2 regions of the Streptomyces sp. NBC_01515 genome follow, and region 1 is predicted to be linked to the other one. Evidence: riboswitches for the same ligand, from Rfam matches in the RefSeq annotation. Region 1 holds a riboswitch; the other holds the start of a gene.

Region 1 (3,390 bases):
CGTACGTCCGCCGCCCGGTGAGGCCGAGCAGCATCTCCAACCCCGGTTCCAGCAGCGATACATCGCCCCGGAACTTGTTGACGAGGAACCCGGCGACGAAGGCCTGGTCCTCGGGGCTGAGCAGCGCGACGGTCCCGAAGAAGGAGGCGAAGACGCCCCCGCGGTCGATGTCGCCGACCACGAGCACGGGCAGTCGGGCATTGCGCGCGATGCCCATGTTCACGATGTCGGTCCGCCGCAGATTGATCTCCGCGGGCGAACCGGCCCCCTCACAGATCACCGCGTCATACGTGCCCCGCAACTCGGCGAGACAGTCCAACACGGTCCCGAGCAGGGCCTCTTGCCGCCCGCCGTGATAGCCGCGGGCACTCATCTCGCCAACGGGCCTGCCCATCAGCACGACTTGGCTGGTGCGGTCGCTGCCCGGCTTCAGCAGCACGGGATTCATCAGCGCGGTCGGCTCGATCCGGCACGCCTGGGCCTGCATGGCCTGCGCCCGCCCGATCTCGGCACCCTCGCGCGTCACGAACGAATTCAGGGACATGTTCTGCGCCTTGAACGGCGCGACCTTCACACCCTGCCGCACCAGCCACCGGCAGATCCCGGCGGTGACGACACTCTTCCCGGCGTCCGAGGTGGTGCCGGCCACCAACAACCCACCGCCGCTCATGACTTCAGCCCCTTCACCAGCAGCCGCCCGGCGACACTGACCCCGAGCGCGAGCAGACCGACGCGCCGGGACAGCCGTACGGCACGCGCGATGTCCGGTACGGCGACGGCGCGTCCGTCGCCGTTCAGCACGGGCCGGTGCTCGACCCGGCCGCCGTAGGAGAGCGTCCCGCCGAGGCGTACGCCGAGGGCTCCCGCGAAGGAGGCCTCCACGGGGCCTGCGTTGGGGCTGGGGTGTTTGCGGGCGTCGGTGCGCCAGGCGCGGGCGGCGCCGCGCGGGTCGCCGCCCGCGACGGTCGCGAGGGCGGCGGTGAGGCGGGCGCCCGGCCAGCCGGCGACGTCGTCGAGGCGGGCCGAAGCCCAGCCGTAGCGGCGGTACTTGGCCGACTTGTGGCCGACCATCGCGTCGAGGGTGTTCACGGCCCGGAAGCCGACCAGGCCCGGGACGCCCGCGATGCCGCCCCAGACCAGGGCGCCGACGACCGCGTCGGAGGTGTTCTCGGCGACGGACTCGACGACGGCCCGGGCGATCCCGTCGGCGTCGAGGGACTGCGGGTCCCGCCCGCAGAGGTGGGGGAGCCGGGCCCGCGCACCGTCGATGTCACCGGCCTCCAGCGCCCGCCCGATGACCCCGGCCTCGCGCGCGAGGGAGGTCCCGCCGACGACGGCCCAGGTGGCGGCGGCGGTGAGGGCGGCAGAGGCCGTACGGGACGGTCGTAGGGCCGAAGTGGCCGCGGCGGCGAGGGTGATGGTGCCACCGACGCACACGGCGGTGTGCAGGGCGCCCCAGCCCCGGTGGTCGCGCCACAGCACCTGTTCCACGGCGCCCGCGGCACGGCCGAAGGCGGCGACCGGATGCCCGCGGCGGGGATCGCCGAGCAGGTGGTCACCGAGGAGGCCGGCGGCGGCGCCGTACGCGAAGACGCGATCGGCACGCATCGGGTCAGCCGATCGCTGGATCGGACACGGTGCGGGTACGGGACCTCGAACGACAGCCGAGCATGGCGATATGTCCTCACTCAGGGTGTCCACGCCCTGGTTCGACGAGACCGGCGGTGAGAGTTCCTGGCTCCCGGGGGTGTCTACCCCGGTGACAGTGGCGGGACCGCGCCGGATTCGCACCGGCTTCCTCTCCTGCCGCCGTATATGGCTCCGGCAGTCCACCATGCTGTTGGAAGGGCCGTCAACTTGCTGTTGACCTGCGGGGACGGAGTGTGCTGATGCCCACACGCGAGGGATCGGAGGGGTCACGCGGACGTGGGGTGCGGGACGGCGATCCGTCCCGCACCCCACGTTCCGTTCGACTGGCGGCCGGTCAGGCCACGATCAGATAGATCCCGTACGCCACCGCCGCCGCGCAGGCCGCGAAGCAGGCGTACGCGCCGGTCAGGGCGAGGGGCGCGGAGTCGCCCTGGGCGGTGGCGCGTTCGCGGCGGGAGAGGCCGACGATGCCGAGGGTGAAGACGGCCACCAGGGAGACGGTGGCGACGAGGCTGACGCCGAAGACGGAGCCGAGGGCTGCCCAGTCGATGTGCATGCTGATTCGTTCCTTCGTGTCCGGGGCGCGGGGCTCAGACGGCGGCGGCCGGCGGTGTCGCCGGGTCGGACTGCACGATGGGGGCCGGGTTCACGGGCGGCGAGGGGATCGTCGCCGTGAGGCCTTCGGAGAGGGCGACCGACGGGGGCGGCGGGGTCACGGCGGCGATCGCGGTGGTGATCACGCCGGCCGGTTCGTCGATCTCGTTGACGTTCGAGGCGTCGACGACCTGGCGGCGGGAGAGCAGCCAGATGCCGGCGCTGGAGGCGACCAGGAAGACGGCCACCAGCGCGGTGCCCCAGTCGCCGAGGTCGGTCACGGACTCGGCGAGCGCGCCGACCAGCGCGGCGGCCGGCAGCGTCAGACCCCAGGCGACGAACATCCGGGTCGCGGTCGACCAGCGGACGACCCCGCCCTTGCGGCCGAGGCCCGCGCCCATCACCGAGCCGGAGACGGCGTGCGTGGTGGAGAGCGAGAAGCCGATGTGCGAGGAGGCCAGGATGACCGCGGCGGCGCTGGTCTGGGCGGCGAAGCCCTGCTGCGGCTGGAGGTCGGTCAGGCCCTTGCCCATGGTGCGGATGATGCGCCAGCCGCCGATGTAGGTGCCCATCGCGATGGCGAGGCCCGCGGAGAGGATGACCCAGGTGGGCGGGTCCGAGTCGGGGGCGATGGAGCCGCCGGCGATCAGGGCCAGGGTGATGATGCCCATCGTCTTCTGCGCGTCGTTCGTGCCGTGGGCCAGCGAGACCAGTCCGGCGGAGGCGATCTGGCCGGCGCGGAAGCCCCTGTCGGCGGCCTTGCCCCCGGCGTTGCGGCTCAGGGCGTAGGAGAAGCGGGTGGCGAGCATCGCCGCGATGCCCGCGACGATCGGGGCGGCGACCGCCGGGAGCAGGACCTTGGTGACCAGGACGTCGCCGTGGACCGCGCCGGTGCCGGCCGAGGCGATGGTGGCGCCGATCAGACCGCCCATCAGGGCGTGCGAGGAACTGGACGGCAGGCCGACGAGCCAGGTCACCAGGTTCCAGAGGATCGCGCCGACGAGGGCGGCGAAGATGACCTCGGGACGGATGCCGCTCTCGTCGACGAGACCCTTGGAGATCGTGTTGGCGACCTCCACGGAGAGAAAAGCGCCCACCAGGTTGAGGGTGGCCGACATGGCCACCGCGACCTTGGGCTTGAGCGCA
Region 2 (3,390 bases), 5.7 Mb from region 1:
CAGCGCACCGTCATCGGTTCGGGGCGGGAGATGTCGCCGGCCAGGATCGGCGGGCGGACATAACGGGTGCCGTAGGACTGGACCCAGCCGTGCTGCGTGGCGAGGTACCCCGTCAGCTGCTCGGCGAAGTACTGGACCATGTCGTTGCGTTCGGGCTCGCCGTGCACGAGGACGTCCAGGCCGGTCTTCTCCTGGAAGGAGATGACCTCGCCGATCTCCGCCCTGATCCGCTCCTCGTAACCGGCCGTGTCGATCCGCCGCGCCCTCAAGTCGGCCCGCGCGGTGCGCAGTTCGGCGGTCTGCGGGAACGAGCCGATCGTGGTCGTCGGCAGCGGCGGCAGCCCGAGATGCGCACGCTGCGCCGAAGTCCGCTCGTCGTACGGCTGGGAGCGGCGGCCGTCGGCATCCGTGACCGCGGCGGCCCGCGCCCGTACGGCCGGGTCGCTGGTGAGCGCCGAACCGGCTCGGGAGGCCAAGTCGGCGCGGTTGGCGGCGAGTTCGGCGGTGATCGTGTCGGTGCCCTGGGTCAATCCCTTGGCGAGCGTGACGATCTCGGCCGTCTTCTGCCGTGCGAACGCGAGCCAGCGCAGGATCTGCGGCTCGATGTCCCGCTCGGCGGTCGCGTCGAGCGGCACATGGAGCAGCGAGCAGGAGGCGGCCACGTCGACCCGGTCGGCCAGACCGAGCAACGTGCCCAGTGTGGCAAGGGACTTGGTGAGGTCGTTGACCCAGACGTTACGGCCGTTGACCACGCCCGCGATCAGCCGCTTGCCGGGCAGTCCGCCTACGGAGGCGAGGTCGTCCAGGTTGGCGGCGGCGGCCTCGGTGAAGTCGAGCGCGAGGCCCTCCACGGGCGCCTTCGCGAGGACCGGCAGCGCGTCGCCGAGCCGGTCGAAGTACGAGGCGATCAGCAGCTTCGGCCGGTCCGTGAGGGCGCCGAGGTCGCGGTACGCGCGGGTGGTGGCGCTGAGTTCGGCCGGGGTGCGGTCCTGGACCAGGGCGGGTTCGTCGAGCTGCACCCATTCCGCGCCCGCCGCGCGCAGGTCGGCGAGGACCTCGGCGTACACGGGCAGCAGCCGGTCCAGGAGGGTCAGCGGATCGAAGTCCGTGGCCACCCCGGGCGCGGGCTTGGCGAGCAGGAGGTAGGTGACCGGGCCGACGAGCACCGGGCGGGCGGTCAGGCCCAGGGCGAGAGCCTCCTTCAACTCCGCCACCTGCTTGGTGGAGTCGGTGGTGAAGACGGTGTCCGGGCCCAACTCGGGCACGAGGTAGTGGTAGTTGGTGTCGAACCACTTCGTCATCTCCAGCGGCGCCACGTCCTGCGTGCCGCGCGCCATCGCGAAGTAGCCGTCCAGCGCGTCGAGTTCGACGGCGGCGCGGTGGCGTTCGGGGATGGCGCCGACCATGACGGTGGTGTCGAGGACGTGGTCGTAGTACGAGAAGTCGCCGGTCGGGACCTCGTGGATGCCGGCCTCGGCCAGTTGCTGCCAGTTCGTGCGGCGCAGTTCGGCTGCGGTGGCCCGGAGGGCGTCGGCGTCGACGCGGCCCTTCCAGTAGCCCTCGATGGCCTTCTTGAGTTCTCGGCCCTTGCCCTGGCGGGGGTAGCCGTAGACGGTGGCCCGTGCTGCCGCGGCTGCGGACTTCGGTGTCACGGAAATCTCCTTCGCGAGATATCTCCCTGGATCCCGGTGTCGGGACGTGAGCGCGAAGGTTCGTAGACCGGGGGATGGTGACCGCCCGTGTGTACGCCGACCCGCCCACGAGGTCACCGGGATTCCGCGCGCGAATGCTTCGCGTGCGGGCAGGTGGCAGGTCTTCGGACTTGCGGGCACGGCCTCCGTTTGGACCGGAGGTCACCTACTGGCCGTCGCTTCCCAGGTCCTGTTGTGGGGCCCAGTGCGTATGACGGCGGTCGTTCCCGCTTACCGCTGCGGGGCAGTCCCGGAATCTCACCGGGTTCCCTCTTGCGACGCGTCCGTCTGGCTGACGGGGCGAACCAGCTGCGCGGCCAGCCTAAAGGGTTTGGGGTGGGTGCGTCGATTTTTGGCTGACGGCCGGTGGGGGCTGGTCGCGCCCACGCGGCGGAGCCGCAAATCGATACAGCCCCGCGCCCCTAAAAAACAGGGTGGGGTCAGTTGGGCGGGGTTCCGAAGGCTCGGAGGATTTGCTCGGCCGCCAGGGTTGCTGTCAACTCGCCCTCGCGTACCTGGCGTTCGAGGTCCGGAGCCAGCGCGCGGACCGTCGGATCTGAGTGCAGGCGGCCCAGGAGTTCTTCTCGGACCATCGTCCATGTCCAGTCCACCTGCTGCTCGCTGCGTTTGGCAGCCAGGCGGCCCGTGGAGTCCAGCAGTGAGCGGTGTTGTTCCAGGCGTTCCCAGACCGTGTCCAGGCCGGTGCCCTCGCGTGCGCTGCAGCTCAGTACCGGCGGGGTCCAGGCCGCGTCGGCGGGATGCATCAGCCGTAGTGCGCCTGCCAGTTCACGTGCCGCGCTCTTCGCGTCGCGCTCGTGCGGGCCGTCCGCCTTGTTGACGGCGATGACGTCCGCCAGTTCCAGGACGCCCTTCTTGATGCCCTGTAATTGGTCGCCGGTGCGGGCCAGGGTCAACAACAGGAAGGAGTCGACCATGTTGGCGACCGCCGTTTCCGACTGGCCCACGCCTACCGTCTCGACGAGGACGACGTCGTAGCCCGCCGCCTCCATCACCACGATGGACTCGCGGGTCGCCTTCGCCACGCCGCCCAGCGTGCCGGCGGTGGGGGAGGGGCGGACGAAGGCGGCCGGGTCCACGGCCAGGCGTTCCATGCGGGTCTTGTCGCCGAGGATCGAGCCGCCCGTGCGGGTCGACGACGGGTCCACGGCCAGCACCGCGACCCGGAAGCCCTGTGAGGTCAGCAGTGTGCCGAACGCGTCGATGAAGGTCGACTTGCCGACGCCCGGTACGCCGCTGATGCCGATCCGGCGGGCCTGGCCGCTGTGCGGGAGGAGTTCGGTCAGCAACTCCTGGGCCATGACCCGGTGTTGGGGTTTGGTCGACTCGACGAGGGTGATGGCGCGGGCCACCAGGGCCCGCTTGCCGTCGAGTACGCCCTTCACATAGGTGTCGACCTCGATCACGGGGTGTGCCCGAGGTCGGCGGCCAGGCGCTGTACGAGGTCGTAGGCCGCGTCCGGGATCACTGTCCCGGGCGGGAACACGGCCGCCGCGCCCATCTCCAGGAGGGTGGGGACGTCCTGGGGTGGGATGACTCCGCCGACCACGATCATGATGTCCTCGCGGCCCTCCTCGGCGAGGGATTCCTTCAACGCCGGTACGAGGGTGAGGTGTCCGGCGGCGAGGGACGACACCCCGACGATGTGTACGTCCGCCTCGACCGCCTGGCGGGCCACCTC

Evidence for each region. Region 1 has a riboswitch for cobalamin ahead of OG407_RS13825 (cobalamin biosynthesis protein). Riboswitches for the same ligand answer to the same signal wherever they lie in the genome.
Region 2: linked by a shared signal. The riboswitch ahead of metE (5-methyltetrahydropteroyltriglutamate--homocysteine S-methyltransferase) and the one ahead of OG407_RS13825 (cobalamin biosynthesis protein) in region 1 are both predicted to bind cobalamin.

What each region holds. Positions count from the first base shown of each region.
Region 1 covers NZ_CP109416.1:3,122,900-3,126,289, reverse strand. The annotation lists gene OG407_RS13830 (cobyric acid synthase) at 1-670, opposite strand, end outside; gene OG407_RS13825 (cobalamin biosynthesis protein) at 667-1,608, opposite strand; cobalamin riboswitch at 1,708-1,850, opposite strand; gene OG407_RS13820 (hypothetical protein) at 1,985-2,206, opposite strand; gene OG407_RS13815 (anion permease) at 2,241-3,390, opposite strand, start outside.
Region 2 covers NZ_CP109416.1:8,813,189-8,816,578, forward strand. The annotation lists gene metE (5-methyltetrahydropteroyltriglutamate--homocysteine S-methyltransferase) at 1-1,652, opposite strand, end outside; cobalamin riboswitch at 1,790-2,016, opposite strand; gene meaB (methylmalonyl Co-A mutase-associated GTPase MeaB) at 2,132-3,115, opposite strand; gene scpA (methylmalonyl-CoA mutase) at 3,112-3,390, opposite strand, start outside.